Regions from separate parts of the Streptomyces sp. G5(2025) genome, predicted to be linked through region 3. Evidence: riboswitches for the same ligand, from Rfam matches in the RefSeq annotation. Region 3 holds a riboswitch; each other region holds the start of a gene.
What was found. A riboswitch is a leader RNA that binds a small molecule or an ion and turns the genes downstream of it on or off. The one in region 3 is predicted to bind cyclic di-AMP.
Positions count from the first base shown of each region.

Region 1: another riboswitch for cyclic di-AMP. It lies ahead of ACOBQB_RS05610 (transglycosylase SLT domain-containing protein); the one in region 3 lies ahead of ACOBQB_RS24925 (transglycosylase family protein).
Region 2: another riboswitch for cyclic di-AMP. It lies ahead of ACOBQB_RS08330 (M23 family metallopeptidase); the one in region 3 lies ahead of ACOBQB_RS24925 (transglycosylase family protein).

Region 1 is NZ_JBMUZT010000002.1:1,166,680-1,172,722, reverse strand. It holds gene ACOBQB_RS05630 (class I SAM-dependent methyltransferase) at 1-83, shown strand, start outside; gene ACOBQB_RS05625 (EamA family transporter) at 100-939, shown strand; gene ACOBQB_RS05620 (MFS transporter) at 887-2,293, opposite strand; gene ACOBQB_RS05615 (ArsR/SmtB family transcription factor) at 2,290-2,895, opposite strand; gene ACOBQB_RS05610 (transglycosylase SLT domain-containing protein) at 3,089-3,826, opposite strand; cyclic di-AMP (ydaO/yuaA leader) riboswitch at 3,830-3,994, opposite strand; partial or broken gene ACOBQB_RS05605 (aconitase family protein) at 4,479-4,989, shown strand; gene ACOBQB_RS05600 (DUF4235 domain-containing protein) at 5,236-5,502, opposite strand; gene ACOBQB_RS05595 (DUF3618 domain-containing protein) at 5,499-5,948, opposite strand.
Region 2 is NZ_JBMUZT010000002.1:1,831,770-1,837,812, forward strand. It holds gene ACOBQB_RS08315 (GNAT family N-acetyltransferase) at 1-1,902, opposite strand, end outside; gene ACOBQB_RS08320 (HPr family phosphocarrier protein) at 2,083-2,364, shown strand; gene ACOBQB_RS08325 (GntR family transcriptional regulator) at 2,537-3,241, opposite strand; gene ACOBQB_RS08330 (M23 family metallopeptidase) at 3,456-4,259, opposite strand; cyclic di-AMP (ydaO/yuaA leader) riboswitch at 4,272-4,434, opposite strand; gene ACOBQB_RS08335 (M16 family metallopeptidase) at 4,685-6,043, opposite strand, start outside.
Region 3 is NZ_JBMUZT010000006.1:3,127,955-3,133,997, reverse strand. It holds gene ACOBQB_RS24940 (nucleoside triphosphate pyrophosphohydrolase) at 1-337, shown strand, start outside; gene ACOBQB_RS24935 (cytochrome P450 family protein) at 510-1,868, shown strand; gene ACOBQB_RS24930 (transglycosylase family protein) at 1,986-3,113, shown strand; cyclic di-AMP (ydaO/yuaA leader) riboswitch at 3,298-3,484, shown strand; gene ACOBQB_RS24925 (transglycosylase family protein) at 3,489-4,214, shown strand; gene eno (phosphopyruvate hydratase) at 4,544-5,833, shown strand; gene ACOBQB_RS24915 (FtsB family cell division protein) at 5,952-6,043, shown strand, end outside.

The DNA.
Region 1 (6,043 bases), on a different contig from region 3:
GCGACGCGGGCTTCGCTCCGCTGCCCCCTCAGTACCTCTTCGACTACTGGTGGGCACCCGCCTTCCTGCTGGTGGCGGAGTGACGGAGGTCGCCCCGTGATGTCCGAACTCAGCGCCGCGGCGTCGGCGGTGGCGTGGGGCACCGCGGATTACTGTGGCGGTAAGGCGTCCCGGACGTTCGACCCGCGTGCGGTGGTCGTGGTCGCGGAGACGGCGAGTCTGCCTCTGCTGGCGGTGCTGCTGCTGGTCGTACCGTCGACAGGGCCTTCCTGGGCTGCGCTGGGCTGGGGCACCGCCGGTGGGGCCGTCGGCGCGGTGGCGTTGGTGCTGCTCTACGGCGCCCTCACGGCGGGGCCCATGAGCGTGATCGCACCGGTCACAGGCGTCACCGCGGCGCTGGTCCCGCTTGCCGCGGGGCTGCTGTCCGACGGCGCGCCGAGTGCGGCAGCCGTCGTCGGACTGGTCTGCGCGGTGGCCGCGATCGGACTGATCGGCCTCGGCCCGGGCCAGGCCGGAGGGAAGGTGCCGCGAGGCCTGGTGGGGCTGGCCCTGTTGGCCGGAGCGGCCTTCGGCGTCTTCTACGTCGTACTGGCGCGGGCACCGGAGAGCTCCGGCCTCTGGCCACTCGTCGGAGTACGGATCGGCTCACTGGCCGTCTGCGGCCTTCGCGTACGACACGCCGGCCTTACGCTGCGCCTGACCGGCACGGCACGGCAGTGGGCCCTCGGCGTCGCTGTGTGCGACATGGCGGCCAACGCGCTGTTCCTCACCGCGTCGAGGGCCGGTCACCTGAGCGTCGCGGGACCCATCTCGGCTCTCTATCCCGTCATCACGGTGCTGCTGGCCATGCTGATCGACCGCGAGCGGCTCCGCTTCGCGCAGGTCCTCAGCCTGTGCCTGGCCTCCGCCGCCCTCGTTCTCGTCCACGCGGGCAGCTGACCGTTGATCCACTCGCCCATGCCGCGGACGCGGTGCTTCCGGACGACCTGGGCGAGGCCGCCTTGCCGCCGGCATGCAGCGGGAGTGGGGAACTGCCCGTCGGCCGACGGGACGTCGGCAGGTCCCTGGATCGCCGGATCGGGGAGAAGAGCAGGATCAGCGCGGCGAGCGGTACCCCCGCTGTCGTGATGGCCATGGCGGTGCGGAGACCGAGCGCGGTTCCCAGCGCGCCGCCGAGCAGTGCTCCGATGGGGATCGTTCCGTAGCTGAGGAATGCTGTGCTCGCGGTGAGGCGACCGAGGAGGTCCGGCGGGCAGTAGCGCTGCTGGAAGCTCGCTTTGATGATGTTGCCGGCGACGACACCTGCGGAGACGCTGAAGCCACCCGTCACGAAAAGCAGCACTCCGGCTCCGCCCACGGTCAGCGGGATGAGCAGACCGAGCAGGGGAAGCCCCAGTTCGAACAGGAGCGTCGCGCGGGCCGTGCCGATCCGGTGAGCGACCCCGCGTGCGGCGACTGCCCCGGCCACGCCCCCGGCACTGGTCGCCGCGATGAGCGCGCCGACCGTCCCCGGGGGCAGGCCGACGCTGCGGACCAGGAAGACCACCTGGATTGACTGGTATCCCATAAGGGCCAGGTTGGAGGCGGCTCCGAAGAGTGTGAACGTGCGAATCCAGGGGTCCACGGCGACCAGCCGCAGGCCTTCGCGGACTTCACCGACCAGTGAAGCGGGGCGACGCCCGGTTCTTGTGACGCGTGGCTCGCGATGCCGGATGCCCGCGAGGCAGAGGAGGGAGACGGCGAACGTCGCGGCGTTGGCGAACATCCCGTTCACCGCACCTGTCACCTGTGCGATCAGGCCGCCGGAGCCGAGCCCGGCGATCTGCGCGGCGGATGCGCTGCCGTGCAGTTTCGCGTTGCCCTCGGGCTGGTCGTCGGGTTCCAGAATGCTGGGGAGGTAAGCGCTGTATGCGGTCTGGAAGAACACCGCTGCCGTGCCCGTCAGCAGGGCGACGGCCAGCAGGAGACCGATGCTCAGCCGGCCGGACCACGCGGTGAACGGGACACTGGCGAAGAGCACGAGGGAGGCCGCGGCGGCGGCCAGCATGATGGGCCTGCGCCGCAGCCGGTCCACCCAGACACCGGCCGGGAGGCCGATGATCAACCAAGGGGCCCACGCAGTGGCGCTCAGCAAGCCGACTTCGAACGTGCTGGCGTGCAGGGTGGAGACGGCAACCAGCGGCATCGCCACCCCGGTGACGGACGCGCCGAACTTGCCGGCGGTCTCGCCGCACCACAGCAGCCGGAAATCGCGGTGGTGGCGCAGGAGGCCGCCGCGTACGCCACGGCTCACCCGGTGCCACGCTCCTTGCGGGGGAAGGACTGGAGCTGCACGACGACGGGGAGCGCGTCCGGGCGGGGCTCGGCGTCCGGCGCAGGGGTATGGCGTGCGATGACAGCCATGAGCTCAGCGTTGAGCGCCGCCAGCTGAGTCGGGGTCATCCGCAGGTCGCTCCAGTCCGAGACGGTGCCGGCGCTCCGCCACTGGTCGTCCCAGTCCTCGCTGAAGTAGTTCACGACGCGGCTGAAGTACTGCTGCGCCAGTTCGCGCAGGTAGAGCGAGAGCGCGCCCCGGGTGTCGGGATCATCGCGGAAATCGGCCGTGTTCAGCTCATTGACGACGTCGACGCTTCTCCACCAGCGCTCGCGTTTCGTGCCCCGTTCGGTTTCCTCCTCGATGAAGCCGTGCTCGGCGAGGTGGCGCACGTGCCAGCTGATGGTGCCGGTGTTCTCGCCGAGGCGTTCGGCGAGCCTGGTGGCGGTGGCAGGGCCGTCGAGCCTGAGCAGTTCGAAGATGTTCATCCGCAGTGGATGGGCCAGCCCCCGCAGACTGCGCGCGTCGAGGCGCCGGGCGGGCTTGGCGGTCCGTGATGCGCGTTCGGGTTCGTCGGTCATGGCGACAGCGTATGTTGCAGAGCTTTCTCTGCATAGGAATCTCTGCAAGTCTCTGCCCCCACCGTCCTGCACGGTGGCGGCGTCGCCGAGTGGTCCGCCGACGCGCCGGCTCGGCGGCATGCCGTGAGCCCCGGCCACAGGGCGTGCCGGGGCTCACCGGGGACGACCGCACGGGGCGCGGTCGGAGGGCGGTCTAGTACGGGCCGTTCACGTTGTCGATCGAGCCGTACCGGTCGGCCGCGTAATTGCAGGCGGCGGTGATGTTGGCGACCGGGTCGTAACTGTCGGTCGACGTGCCGGGCACGTGGTAGGCGGCGAACGTGGGGCCGATGACCTGTAGGAGCCCCTTCGACGGGGTGCCGGCGGCAGCGTTGACGTCCCAGTTGTTGATGGCCCAGGGGTTGCCGGAGGACTCGCGCATGATGTTGCGGTGAATGCCCTCGTACGTGCCCGGGATGCCGTGCCGGGCCATGATGTCGAGCGACTCCTTGATCCAGCCGTCGAGGTTGTTGGTGTACGACTTCTTCGCCGGGGCGGCGGCGGTTTCGACGGAAGCCGGGGAGGCGGCCGTCTTCTTCACGGGCTCGGCGGTGCTCTTCTTGCCGAGAGTGAGCTTGAGACCGGGGTGGATCAGCTTGGGGTCGTCGCCGAGGACGCCGCGGTTGTCCTCGTACAGCTTCTTCCAGCCGCCGCTCAAGGAGTGCTCCCGGGCGATCTTGGAGAGGGAGTCGCCCGCGGCGACGACGTGGGTGTCCGGGGTCGCGGCCGGCTTGACGGCCGTACCGGCCTGCGCCGCGCCGGTGGTGGCGGCACCGGCGGCGGTCGCGCCGAGCACCGGCAGCACGAGCACGGCTCCGCCCGTTCCCACGGCGGCGATGCCCCGGTGGAGAGAGCTGGACTTGGGGCGGCGGTGCTTTCCCTTTGCGGGCATGACGAAATTCCTCTCCGTCGCCTACGAGGTGAGCTGTCGGGTTCGGACGGGAGATGTCCGGTCGCACTGCGCATGCGACTTCACCCCGAGCCGTTCCGGAAACCGGATCGGCGGCTTACCTGGTTCCCCCGCTCCTGCCGTGCGTGAGTGAGTGGGTGGGTGTAAGGGTTTCCGGACGGCGGCAGGATTCGGCGTTCCATCCGGTTCGACGGTGACATTAAGCGAGAAAGTCCGGACGGAACAAGGCCGGAATTCGAATGGGGAATGTGAGAGATCATTACCGAATGATCAAATTCACCGGCCCGCTTTGATCCAAAACTCAACTCTCTTTCTATGGAACGGAAATGCGTCCTGCGGCCCCCCGTGATCACGGAAGTCGGCGTGACCCAATTCACGAACGAGTGCGTCGGAAGTCTCGTCTTTCACTTCAAAACGGGCATACCGTAATTTCTTCTGTGTCGGCTTTCCTGACGGGCGGTCCCTTGAGCGCGTGCGCCGGCGCGGATCCGGCCTGGCTTCTTTCGCCGCCGTTCAGGCCGAGTTGACGGGCCGACAGCGGGCGAGGGGCCGTCGCCGTACCTGCTGGAGGGCGCCCTGCACGGTTGGCTCGAAGCGCAGCCCTGTGGCGGTGTCCAGGCTCGGGCCCGGGTTCATGCCCATCTCGTCGACTGTCGTCGATGAGATGATCCGCAAGCAGATCGAGAGGCTGCGGGACACCTACTCGGAGACAGGAATCCGGCTCTTTCGTTTCGGCGCCCGCGTGCAGGGCATCGTGCACGTCGTCGGCCCGCAGTACGGGTTCGTACAGCCCGGAATGTCGGTGGTATGCGGTGACCGTCACACCTCCACGCACGGCGCGTTCGGAGCGCTCGCGTTCGGCATCGGCACCAGCGACGTGGAGCACGTACTCGCCACTGCCCGCCTCCCCGACGGGCCTCATGTGGGACGAGGGCGTGGCGTACTGGAAGACGCTGACCACCGATCCCGGTGCCCGGTTCGACCGTGAGGTGACAGTGGACGTCACCGAACTGTCGCCTTACGCCGAGCGGGCCCTCGCGTATATGGATCTGTCTCCGGGCAGGCGCATGGACACCATCGAGATCGACACGGTGTTCATCGGCTCGTGCGCCAACGGCCGGATCGAGGACCTGCGTGTGGCGGCCGATGTCCCGCTGCCTGGACGGTCCGCCACAACCCCGGCAGCAGGAACTCCGTCCACACCCGAGGACTTCGGTCGCGCGGTCCGGCTCGGGAGGTATCCGCCCGGGCCCAGAGCCCGGGTCAGGGGATCGGCAAGGATGCCCACCCTCTCGCGCCAGAGGTCCACCGCTACCCGCCCGGACTCTGCGCTGCGGAGCAGATCCAGGTGCTACGGCAGGCCTCCTCGGGGCGCAGGCGGACGGCGTGCGTCAGCCGGGCCAGGTACCGGTCAGGCGGTGCAGGGTGGCGGCGCCGGCCCGGTCGGCGGCGGCTTTGACGGCAGCGAAGATTGCTCCCTGCACGGCCGCGGCGAGCAGAACCTCCTGCCAGGAGCGGTCCCGATCGGTGGCATCAGGGGCGTCCTCGTCGTGCCCGAGCATCTTCCAGGTCTGCTTGAACGCCACCCCGGCGATCAAACCGCTGGCTGCGCCGAGGGCCAGGCCAACGGGCTTGTAGGCGATCTTGGACGCTTTCACCGACGTCCCTTGTTGCCGCGCTTCTTGACCAGCACCAGCAGCGCGACGGCGGCTACCGCCAACAAGGGCCCGCGACGCCGACGCGCGGACTGCGTGACCTGATACGCCTTCTCGGTGACCTCTTGTGGGGTCCCCTCTTGGAGCTTGCTCGCCACCGTGGCTGCGGCCTGGGTGAGCTGGTCCTTGGCCTGGGCGGCCTTCGCCGCGACCGGCTCGGGGAGCCTGTCCTGCGCCACCTTCGCGGCCTGGGCCGTCTTGTCCTTGACCTGCATCGCCTTCTCCTGCACCTTCACCTCAGTGGCCTTCTGCCGAGCCTGTGCTTTCACATCTGCCTTACCGGCCAGAGCCTCCACCGTCTGCCCGAGCCGCTCGCGCGTGGTCTCGGTCTTCTCACGCAGTTCCTCGGGCGTAGGGGGCTCGTTGGGGGACTGCGGCTTGTCACTCATCGGTACGCTTTCTCCTTGATCTCGGGCACGTCGGACTTGACACTTGCGATCGCCCGCTCGGGCGTGGGCGGGCGGCCTGGGCGACCTGCTTCTAC
Region 2 (6,043 bases), on a different contig from region 3:
GCCCGCGGTGCCGGGCTCTTTCGGCGGGGCGCCCGGCCGGGTGCTGGTCGCGGCGGAGAGGGCGTCGGCGAGGCCGCCGAGTTCGACGTGGACCACGGCGACGGGCTTCGCGGGGCAGCCGGCCGCGGCGGCCCGCAGCTCCGTGGCGAGCGTCTCGGGGTCGGCGGTGGCGCCGTCCTCCCGCACCCAGGGGATGGCGTTGACGATCACCGCGTCGCATCCCTCGTCCGACAGGGCCGCGGCGAGCGCGGCCCGGAAGTCCGCCGGGGTGGCCGCGGTCGTGAGGTCGCGGGGCGGCAGCGGTCGCAGCCCGTCGGCGACACACGCGTCGTACGTGAGGAGCCCGAGCGACTCGGAGTTGCCGAGGATCCCCACGCGCGGGCCGGACGGCAGCGGCTGCCCCGCGAGCAGCAGGCCCGCGTCGACCATCTCGGTGACGGTGTCGACGCGGATGACGCCCGCCTGGCGCAGCAGCGCGGAGACCGTGGCGTGCGGCAGGCGCGTGGCCTGTACGGCGTGGCCGGTGGGCGTGATGCCGCTGTGGCGGGCGCCCTGGACCACGACGAGCGGCTTGGCGGTCGCGGCCCGCCGCGCGAGGCGGGTGAACTTGCGCGGGTTGCCGATGGTCTCCAGGTACATCAGGGCGACGTCGGTGTCCGGGTCCTCGTACCAGTACTGGAGGAGGTCGTTGCCCGACACGTCGGCGCGGTTGCCGGAGCCGACGAACGTGGACAGTCCCGCGCCCCGGCGGTGCAGCCCGGAGAGCAGCGCGATGCCGATGGCGCCGGACTGGGTGAACAGACCGATGCGCCCGCGCGCGGGAGGCTCGGGAGCGAGCGAGGCGTTGAGCCGCGTCCGGGGGGAGGTGTTGATGACACCGAAGGCGTTCGGGCCGATGATGCGCATGCCGTACGAGCGGGCGTGGCGGACCAGTTCGCGCTGCCGCTCGCGGCCCTCGGCGCCGCTCTCGCCGTACCCGGCGGAGAGCACCAGGAGGCCCTGTACCCCACGCTCGCCGCACTCGGCGACGACCTGGGAGACCCGGTCGGCGGGCACGGCGACCACGGCGAGGTCCACGGGCTCCTCGATGGCCGTGACCGAACGGTGAGCGGGCACCCCGTCGACTTCGGAGCCTTCTTCGAAGGCGCTGTTCACCGCGTGGAGGCGCCCGGTGAAGCCGGCCTCCTTGAGGTTGCGCAGCACGCTGCGGCCCACGCCGCCGGGGGCGCGGCCCACGCCGATCACCGCGACCGAGCCCGGCGTCAGCAGGCGCTGCACGGACCGCCCCTCGGCGCGTTGTTCGCGGGCGCGCTGCACCGCGAGCGAGCGGTCGGTCGGCTCCAGGTCGAACTCCAGGCGTACGACGCCGTCCTCGAAACTGCGCTTCTGCTGGTACCCCGCGTCCGTGAACACCTTGATCATCTTGGTGTTGGCGGGCAGCACCTCGGCCGCGAAGCGGCGGATGCCGCGTTCCCTGGCGACCGCCGCGATGTGTTCCAGGAGCGTGGAGGCCACGCCACGGCCCTGGTGGGCGTCCTGCACGAGGAAGGCGACCTCGGCCTCGTCGGCGGGGGCGCTGGCGGCCATGCCGCGTTCGTCGATGCGGTCGTAGCGCACGGTGGCGATGAACTCGCCGCCCACGGTGGCGGCGAGTCCCACCCGGTCCACCTGGTCGTGGTGGGTGAAGCGGTGCACATCCTTGGCGGACAGCCGCGGGTAGGGCGCGAAGAAGCGGTAGTACTTCGACTCGTCCGACACCTGTTCGTAGAAGCTGACCAGGCGGTCCGCGTCCTCGGCCGTGATGGGCCTGATCCGGGCGGTGCCTCCGTCGCGCAGCACCACATCGGCTTCCCAGTGCGAGGGGTAGTCGTGCCGGTCCTGCTGATCCGACGGGGTCTGCATGGGGCCAGGGTACGGGTCGCGGGGGCGCCCGGGCCGGGTACGGTCGAGGAGGACCGGCGTCCCGTCGCCGGAGGGCCGGCGTCCGGTCGACGGAGCGGCAGCGTCCGGTCGACGGAGCATCCACAACGGCATGCGACAATGGTCTAGACAAGTGTGAGATACCTGGAAGGGCAGCAACACATGGCTGAGCGCCGCGTCAACGTCGGCTGGGCCGAGGGCCTCCACGCCCGACCCGCCTCCATCTTCGTCCGCGCGGCCACGGCCGCCGGCGTCCCCGTGACGATCGCCAAGGCCGACGGCAACCCGGTCAACGCCGCCTCGATGCTCGCGGTGCTCGGCCTGGGTGCCCAGGGCGGCGAGGAGATCGTGCTCGCCTCCGACGCCGAGGGTGCGGACGCCGCCCTCGACCGTCTGGCGAAGCTCGTCGCGGAGGGCCTCGAGGAGCTCCCGGAGACGGTCTGAACCGCGCAGTACCTGGACGCGCAGTACCTTTCAAAGGGTCCACCCTGGAACACGGGGTGGGCCCTTTGTTTTGCCTGGCGGCAGTTTAGTTGCGCATGGATGGAGAAACGGCCGGAATTAAATTGAACGGCCCGCATCTTTCTCACGCCGCTCGCTGTATACGGCAGCTGCGTTAATTCCTGAGGCTCACTGTGTTTACGGGATGTTGCACTTCCCTCACTTCGCTCACTTCCCTCGTAGGGCCGCCCCTCGGCGCACGGCGCAATCGGTGCGCGGCCGTCGCCCGCTCCGCGTGCCCGGCGGTCAGCGCCCTGGCCCGTTCCGCGTCCCCGCGGGCCACCGCGTCGACGATAGCCGCGTGTTCGGACCAGGAGGCGGCGGGCGCCGCCGGGGGCCCGACGACGTACATCCAGGCGAGTTTGTGCCGCAGCTGGCCGAGCAGCGTGACGAGGCCGGGGCTGCCGGAGGCCTGGGCGAGCGTCTCGTGGAACCAGCCGCCCAGCGAGCGCAGATCCTCCCCCTGCCCCTTCCGCGCGCGCTCCTGGCCCAGCCGTACGAGTCCGCGCAGGACCTTGAGGTGCGCGTCGGTGCGGCGCTGTGCGGCGCGGGCCGCGGCGAGCGGTTCGAGCACCGTGCGCAGCTCCAGGAGGTCGGCGGCCTCCTGCTCCGTGGGCTCGGCGACACAGGCGCCCGCATGCCTGCGCGTGACGACGAAACCCTCGGCCTCCAGGGTGCGCAGGGCTTCGCGCACCGGGACGCGGGAGACGCCGTAGCGGCGCGCGAGGAGCTCCTCGGTGAGCCGGCCGCCCCTTTCGTAGACACCGGCGACAATGTCGTCCCGGATGGCCGTGCATACCGAGTGCGCGGGAATGCGCATGACCGGACCTCCGCCTTAATCCCCGCGTAACGCGGTCGACCGACGCTCGTTCAGGAACTCTATGGCAGAGCTTCGGAATTTCCGATGGCGGGCCGGAATCCATGGATATTTTTTGGCCAAACGCGGGCGGGCCGGAAAATGACGCCGGAAACACCGAAGGCCCCGGCTCGCGTGAGCCGGGGCCTTCGGTCGGGCGCTGAGAGCGTCGGAGAGGTCAGACGTTGACACCGTGCGAGCGGAGGTACGCGACCGGGTCGATGTCCGAACCGTAGTCCGGGCCGGTGCGGGCCTCGAAGTGGAGGTGCGGGCCACTGGAGTTGCCGGTGGAGCCCGAGAGGCCTATCTGCTGGCCCGGGGTGACCGTCTGGCCGACGGTGACACCGAGGGACGACATGTGGCCGTACTGGGTGTACGTGCCGTCGTTCATCTTGATGACCACGTTGTTGCCGTAGGCACCGCCCCAGCCCGCCTCGACGACGGTGCCCGCGCCCACCGCGTGGACCGAGGTGCCGGACGCGGCGTGGAAGTCGACACCGGTGTGGCTGCCGGAGGACCACATGGCGCCGCCGGTCTGGTAGCCCGTGGAGACGTACGAGCCGGAGATCGGGGAGACGTAGGTGTTCAGGCGCTTGCGCTCGGCCTCGCGGGCGGCGCGCTCCTTGGCCTCGCGCTCCTTCTTGGCCTTCGCCTTGGCCTCGGCCTCGGCCTTGCGCTTCTCCTCGGCGGCCTTCTTCTTGGCGGCCTCTTCGGCCTTCTTGGCCGCAGCCGCGTCGTCGGCGGCCTGCCGCTGGGCGGCGGCCTGCGCGTCGATGCTGTCGGCGAGCGAGTCACCGACAGAGATCGCCTGGGTGAGTCCGGTGTGCTCAAGGGCGGCGTCGTCGGCGGCGGCGAGCGCCGGAGCGGCCAGGCCTCCGATGACACCCGTGGTGGTGATCGCGGCGACGCCCGCGACGTTCGCGGTCGTGCGGGTGAGGCGGCTGGGACGACGGTGCTTCCCGGTGGCACGGGTGAACGCCATGAAGCGGCTGATCCTTTCCTTCCTTCTCGCCTACCGGGTTAGCTGACGGGTTCGGAGCAGGAAGGTCTCCTACGAGTCCCTCACCTGATGGCAAGGTGCCCGATTCACCCCAGGGGACATGTGGGTCCCCGGCTCCCCTGGCTCGCGCCGTACGGGGACTCGGCGATGACTGTCCGGTGCCGCGGATGCGGCGTGGTGCGTGACGTACAGCCGGACCGACGCTAAACGGGCCGTCTTTCAATCCACAAACAGAAGACGTCTTTTGTAGCGCACGCCACACGCCAGACGGGCAACCTCCATATGAATTCGGACATATGGGGAGTAGGAGACCCCGGCCACCGAAACGGTCACCGGGGTCCTGATATGTCCTGACTGTCACTCAGCCATGTCCCGGCTGACGCTCAGCCGGGGGCTCAGCCGGCGACTCAGCCGGTGACCACCGTCACGTCTCCGATGCCGAGCGCCCTGACGGGCTCCTCGATCTCCGCGGCGTCCCCGACGAGGACCGTCACCAAGTGATCCTCCGGGAAGGCGCTCACGACGGCCGCGGTGGCCTCCACGGTGCCCGTCGTGGCCAGCCGCCGGTACAACTGCGCCTGGAAGTCGTCCGGGAGGTTCTGTTCGACCTGGTCGGCGAGCGTGGCGGCCACAGAGGCGGCCATCTCGTACTTGAGCGGGGCCACGCCCACCAGATTCTGCACCGCCACGTCGCGCTCGGCGTCGGTCAGGCCCTCCGCGGCGAGGGTGCGCAGGACCGTCCAGAGGTCCTCCAGCGCGGGCCCGGTGGAGGCGGTGTCGACGGAGCCGCTGATGGCGAGCATCGCGGCGCCTGTGCCGTCCGGGGCGGAACGCAGGACCTGGCCGAACGCCCGTACGCCGTAGGTGTAGCCCTTCTCCTCGCGCAGGACGCGGTCCAGGCGGGAGGTGAGGGTGCCGCCCAGGCAGTACGTACCGAGGATCTGGGCCGGCCAGACCCGGTCGTGCCGGTCCGGGCCGATGCGGCCGATCAGGAGCTGCGTCTGGACGGCGCCGGGGCGGTCCACGATGACGACACGGCCCGTGTCGTCGGCGGTGATCGCGGGCATCGGGCGGGGTTCTGCCGTGCCACCCGTCCAGGTGCCGACCGTGTCCGCGAGGACGGCGTCCAGGTCGGTGCCCGCGAGGTCGCCGACGATTACCAGGGTGGACGTGGCGGGACGGACGTGCGTCTCGTAGAAAGCGCGCACCGCGGCCGCGTCGATGGCCGTGACCGTCTCCTCGGTGCCCTGGCGGGGTCGCGACATGCGCGAACTCGCCGGGAACAGCTGCCGGGAGAGCTCCTTGGCGGCGCGGCGTGCCGGGTTGGCCGCCTCGTGCGGGATCTCGTCCAGGCGGTTGCGTACGAGCCGTTCGATCTCGCTGTCGGCGAAGGCCGGGGCCCGCAGGGCGTCGGAGAGCAGACCGAGCGCCTTGGGGAGGCGGGAGACCGGTACCTCAAGGGAGACACGGACGCCGGGGTGGTCGGCGTGCGCGTCCATGCTGGCGCCGCACCGGTCGAGCTCGGCGGCGAACTCCTCCGCCGAGTGCTTGTCGGTGCCTTCGTTGAAGGCCCTCGCCATGATCGTGGCGACGCCGTCGAGGCCCTCCGGCTCGGCGTCCAGGGGCGCCTCCAGGTGGACCTCCACGGCGACGACCTGCTGGCCGGGGCGGTCGCAGCGCAGCACCGTGAGGCCGTTGGGCAGCGCGCCGCGCTCGGGGGCGGGGAAGGCCCACGGCTTGGCCGTACCGGCCTGGGGCTGGGGGTG
Region 3 (6,043 bases):
CCACCGCCACCCGCACGTTTTCGGCGACGACTCGGCGGACACCCCGGAGGACGTGAAGGCGCACTGGCTCCGCACGAAGGCGGTGGAGAAACAGCGCTCATCGGTGACGGAGGGCATCCCCCTCGGCCAGCCGGCCCTGGCCCTGACCGCGAAGCTGGCCTCGCGCGTCCGGACGGCGGGCCTTGAGGTGGAGATGCCGTCGGGGGAGGGCGCGGGCTACGAACTCCTCGCCCTGGCCCTACGGGCGGAGGCACAGGGCGTCGACCCGGAGGCGGCGCTGCGCGCCGCCGCGCGGGCCTACCGCGACGCGGTACGGATGGCCGAAGCCACCGCTTAAGGGACGCGGGAAACAGCGCGAGCAACCACGACGCGCACTCGCCGGGCGAGGGCCGGGCAGACGCGCAGGCGGAAGGGCCCGCCGCAGGCGAGGGAGGGGCGCGGGCGGCCGAAGCCCACCAGGCACCGGCAGCCCGCCCTCGCCACCACCCGCCGCCGGTTACGGTCACCTCATGCACGACCAGCACCCGCACCCCACCCCGCCCGCCACCAAGAGCCCCGTACCGCCCGCCGCAGGCACCCCCGCCCCGCCCAAAACCCCGCAGCCCGACCTCTTCACCTGGGAGTTCGCCACCGATCCTTACCCCGTCTACGCCTGGCTGCGCGAGAACTCCCCGGTACACAGAACCACGCTGCCCAGCGGCGTCGAGGCCTGGCTGGTCACCCGCTACGCGGACGCGCGGCAGGCACTCGCCGACCAGCGGCTCAGCAAGAACCCGGCCCACCACGACGAGCCCGCCCACGCCAAGGGCAAGACCGGCATCCCCGGCGAGCGCAAGGCCGAGCTGATGACACATCTGCTCAACATCGACCCGCCGGACCACACCCGCCTGCGGCTCCTCGTGTCGAAGGCGTTCACCCCGCGCCGAGTCGCCGAGTTCGCACCGCGCGTGCAGGAGCTGACGGACGACCTCATCGACGCCTTCGTGGCGAAGGGCGAGGCCGACCTCATCCACGAGTTCGCCTTCCCGCTCCCCATCTACGCCATCTGCGACCTGCTCGGCGTCCCCCGCGAGGACCAGGACGACTTCCGGGACTGGGCGGGCATGATGATCCGACACGGCGGTGGACCCCGCGGCGGCGTCGCCCGCTCCGTGAAGAAGATGCGCGGCTACCTCGCCGAGCTGATCCACCGCAAGCGCCTCGACCCCGGCGACGACCTCATCTCCGGCCTCATCCGCGCCTCCGACCACGGCGAGCACCTCACGGAGAACGAGGCCGCCGCCATGGCCTTCATCCTCCTCTTCGCCGGCTTCGAGACCACCGTCAATCTCATCGGCAACGGCATGTACGCCCTCCTCACCCACCCCGAGCAGCGCGCACGGCTACAGGAGGCGCTGGCGCGGGGCGACATGGGCCTGCTGGAGACCGGCGTCGAGGAACTGCTCCGCTTCGACGGCCCCGTGGAGCTGGCCACCTGGCGGTTCGCCACCGAGGAGCTGACCATCGGCGGACAGCGGATCGCTGTGGGCGACCCCGTCCTCGTCGTTCTCGCCGCCGCCGACCGCGATCCCGAACGCTTCGAGCGGCCCGACACCCTGGACCTCTCCCGCGGCGACAACCAGCACCTCGGCTACGGCCACGGAATCCACTACTGCCTCGGCGCCCCGCTCGCCCGCCTGGAAGGCCGGACCGCCCTCGCGACGCTGCTCAGGCGCCTGCCCGAGCTGCAACTGGCGGCCGATCCGGCGGATTTGCGGTGGCGTGGCGGGCTGATCATGCGGGGACTGCGCACGCTGCCGGTGAAGTTCACAGACGCACAGAAAACGGCACCGGAACACCAGCCTCCTGACGAGGCGTCACAACTGTGATGTTCGCGTGATCTCCGCTGCATCGACTTGTGACAAGCGTTCGAGTGCGGCTACGTTCACGTCGACTCGGGCACCCGGTGCCCAAGTCGCCGTAACAGTCTCCTGAAAGGCAACCGCATGCTCTCCGGCAATGGTCGTCACCGACGCCCCCGCCAGGCCCCGGCCCTCATCGTCGCGGCAGGAGTCACCGGATCCGCCATCGCCATCCCGCTGCTCGGAGCCACCAGCGCGAGCGCCGCCGAGACGGTCACGTGGGACAAGCTCGCCGAGTGCGAGAGCGGCGGCGCGTGGAGCGCCAACCCCGGGAACGGTTATTACGGAGGACTCCAGCTCTCCGAGGAGATGTGGGAGAAGCACGGCGGCCTCGACTACGCGCCGAGCGCCGACCAGGCCTCCAAGTCCCAGCAGATCGCCGTGGCCGAGCGGATCCTCGACGGGCAGGGCCCGGGAGCCTGGCCGAGCTGCGCCCCGATCGCCGGGCTCACCGATGGCGGTGCGGCGGCCGACGTCGACCCGGGCGACCCGGTCGCCCCGGAGCCCGCCGACCCGTCGGACACGAACGGTCCGACGGGGCCCAAGGAGTCCAAGGGCAAGAAGGCGGACGAGAACACCAACAAGGACGCCGCCAAGGACGCCGCCAAGGACGCCGCCAAGGACTCCGCCAAGGACGCCGACAAGGGCTCCGGCAACGGCACGGGCAAGAACACCGACAAGTCCTCCGGCAAGGCCTCCGACGACACGTCAGAAGCCCCTGCCTCCTCCGACGGCGCGAGCAACGACACGCCCGGTTCGCACGACACCTCCCGAGACAAGAATCACGACAAGGGAGGCAAGGGAGGCAAGGGCGACAACGGCGAGGCCGGAGCGGACCGCACCGGCAAGTCCGGTCGGACGGACAACACTTCCCCGGGTCCGACGACCCGGCCGCCCCCTCCGGCGACTCCGCCCCCGGCCGCCACCGCGGCGACCGCGCGGACGAGAACCCCTCCTCCGGCAGCGAGGGCGGCAGCGGCGGCGACCGTGCGGGCCGGCACGCCTCGCGTGGTGCCGAGCGCACCGGGAAGGTCGCGGACGGGACGTACACGGTCCGCTCCGGTGACAACCTGTCGGCCATCGCGGACGACCTGGACGTCGAGGGCGGTTGGCACGAGCTCTACACCGAGAACAAGAAGACCGTCGGAGCCGACCCGGACCTCATTCTCCCCGGTCAGAGCCTCGATTTGGGCGAAAAGTAAGGGTAATTGACGAACCGTCTACTGGTCGCTTCGCGCTGTATGTCCGTATTGGTGCGAGTGAGAGATGGGTCTCAGAAGCCCTGATCGCCTTTGAAATTCCGGGGATCGCGTGATTACCGTCGTCACCGCCCGCCATTGGTGGGCCCCGCCGGTCGGTACGCCGAATCCTGCCAACGGCCGGACGGGAACAGTCGTCGCTTCGAGCGCCGTAGGCAGGAGCGGGGGACCCAAGGTAAGCCGCCGGGTCCGGACGTCGAGCTCCGAGGAGGAGCGGGACGTACGGGACCGGCTAGGGGTGAAGTCGCACTCAAGAAGTGCGGCCGGGCAACTTCACTGGCCCGAACCCGACAGCTCACCTCGCAGGCGTCGGTGAGGGGATGAACTCATGCTGTTTTCCAGCAAGGGCAAGCACCGTCGTCCGTCCAAGGCCACCCGTGTCGTCACGCTCGCCGGTGTCACCGGTGCCGCCGTGGCCGCCCCGCTGATGGCCGCCGGTTCGGCCTCCGCGGCCACCGGCGCTGAGTGGGACGCCGTCGCCCAGTGCGAGTCCGGCGGCAACTGGTCGATCAACACCGGCAACGGCTACCAGGGCGGCCTGCAGTTCTCGCCCTCCACCTGGGCCGCGTACGGCGGCACGAAGTACGCGCCCACCGCGGACAAGGCCTCCAAGGCCCAGCAGATCGCGATCGCCGAGAAGGTCCTCGCCGGCCAGGGCAAGGGTGCCTGGCCGCACTGTGGCGTCGGCCTCTCGGGTGCCGCGTACAACGGTGGCGCCCCGCAGCAGCAGGCCCCGCAGCAGCAGACGCAGCAGGCCCCGAAGCCGCAGCAGACGCAGCAGCAGGCCGCCCCGCAGCAGCAGGCGGCCCCGCAGCAGGCTCCGAAGCCGCAGCCCGCGCCGCAGACCGAGTCCAAGAAGACCGTCGAGACGCCGACCGGCAAGACGGTCGAGAAGGGCGACGGCGAGTACAAGGTCAAGACCGGCGACACGCTGTCCAAGATCGCTGAGGCGCACGACGTCAAGGGCGGCTGGCAGAAGGTCTACAAGCTCAACGGCGACATCATCGACAACGCCGACTTCATCTACCCGGGCCAGCAGCTCCACCTGAGCTGACCCCGGCTCCCTCCCGAAGAAGCGGCCGTGCCTCGGCGGAAGCACGGCCGCGCTCCCCGTCCCCACGGGCTCCCCGCCCCGGTGCGCATATCCCCCGTACGCACCGGGGCGGGGCCATGTCCGCACCCCGCTCGGTCCCCTTGTTCGCTACCAGCGAGTAGAAAACGTGGGCTTACGCCCTGTTTCCCAGCCATTTGGGGCCTCGCGTGTCCCAGGGGGCGGGCGGTCGGCTGGCCGAAGGCTCCGGGCCGGTTAGGCTCAGGAGACGCAGGGCCGAAGCGGCCCGGCGTAATCGTGTTTACGCGTCACACTCCCAGAAGGAGATGCTCGTGCCGTCCATCGACGTCGTCGTAGCCCGGGAAATCCTGGACTCCCGAGGCAACCCCACGGTCGAGGTCGAGGTCGGCCTCGACGATGGCAGCACCGGTCGTGCCGCCGTCCCGTCCGGTGCCTCCACCGGTGCCTTCGAGGCCATCGAACTCCGTGACGGTGACCCCAACCGTTACCAGGGCAAGGGTGTCGAGAAGGCCGTCCTCGCCGTCATCGAGCAGATCGGCCCGGAGCTCGTCGGCTACGACGCCACCGAGCAGCGCCTGATCGACCAGGCGATGTTCGACCTGGACGCCACCGACAACAAGGGCTCCCTCGGCGCCAACGCCATCCTCGGCGTCTCGCTCGCCGTCGCGCACGCCGCCTCCGAGGCCAGCGACCTGCCGCTGTTCCGCTACCTCGGCGGTCCGAACGCGCACCTGCTGCCCGTCCCGATGATGAACATCCTCAACGGCGGGTCGCACGCCGACTCCAACGTCGACATCCAGGAGTTCATGATCGCGCCGATCGGCGCCGAGTCGTTCTCCGAGGCGCTGCGCTGGGGCACCGAGGTCTACCACACGCTGAAGAAGGTCCTGAAGAGCAAGGGCCTGGCCACCGGCCTCGGCGACGAGGGCGGCTTCGCCCCGAACCTCGACTCCAACCGCGCCGCCCTGGACCTCATCCTTGAGGCCGTCAAGGAGGCCGGCTACGTCCCCGGCGAGCAGATCGCGCTCGCCCTCGACGTCGCCGCGTCCGAGTTCTACAAGGACGGCACGTACCAGTTCGAGGGCGCGTCCCGCACGGCCGCCGAGATGACCGAGTACTACGCGGAGCTCGTCGCCTCGTACCCGCTCGTCTCCATCGAGGACCCGCTGTTCGAGGACGACTGGGCCGGCTGGAACGCCATCACCGAGAAGCTCGGCGACAAGGTGCAGCTCGTCGGCGACGACCTGTTCGTCACCAACCCGGAGCGCCTGGCCCGCGGCATCGAGGAGAACTCCGCGAACGCCCTGCTCGTCAAGGTCAACCAGATCGGTTCGCTGACCGAGACCCTGGACGCCGTCGAGATGGCCCAGCGCAACGGCTTCAAGTGCATGATGTCGCACCGCTCCGGTGAGACCGAGGACGTCACCATCGCCGACCTCGCCGTCGCCACCAACTGCGGCCAGATCAAGACCGGCGCCCCGGCCCGCTCCGAGCGCGTCGCCAAGTACAACCAGCTCCTGCGCATCGAGGAGATCCTCGACGACGCGGCGGTCTACGCAGGCCGCAGCGCGTTCCCGCGGTTTCGCTCCGCGAACCAGTAGCACAGCAAGGGCTGAGCTGTAGCCACGCTGTAGTTACCTACGTCCCCGCACCCGGTCCCGTACCGTGTGCGGGGACGTACGTACGTGTGGCAGCGCGCTGCTCTGGGGAGGCGGAACCATGGCCAAGGCCGGGACCAAGGACCGGTTCTCCACCGCTACCCGACTGCGGCTGCTCGGCGAGCAGACCGCCGAGCGGGTCTACCGCTCCCA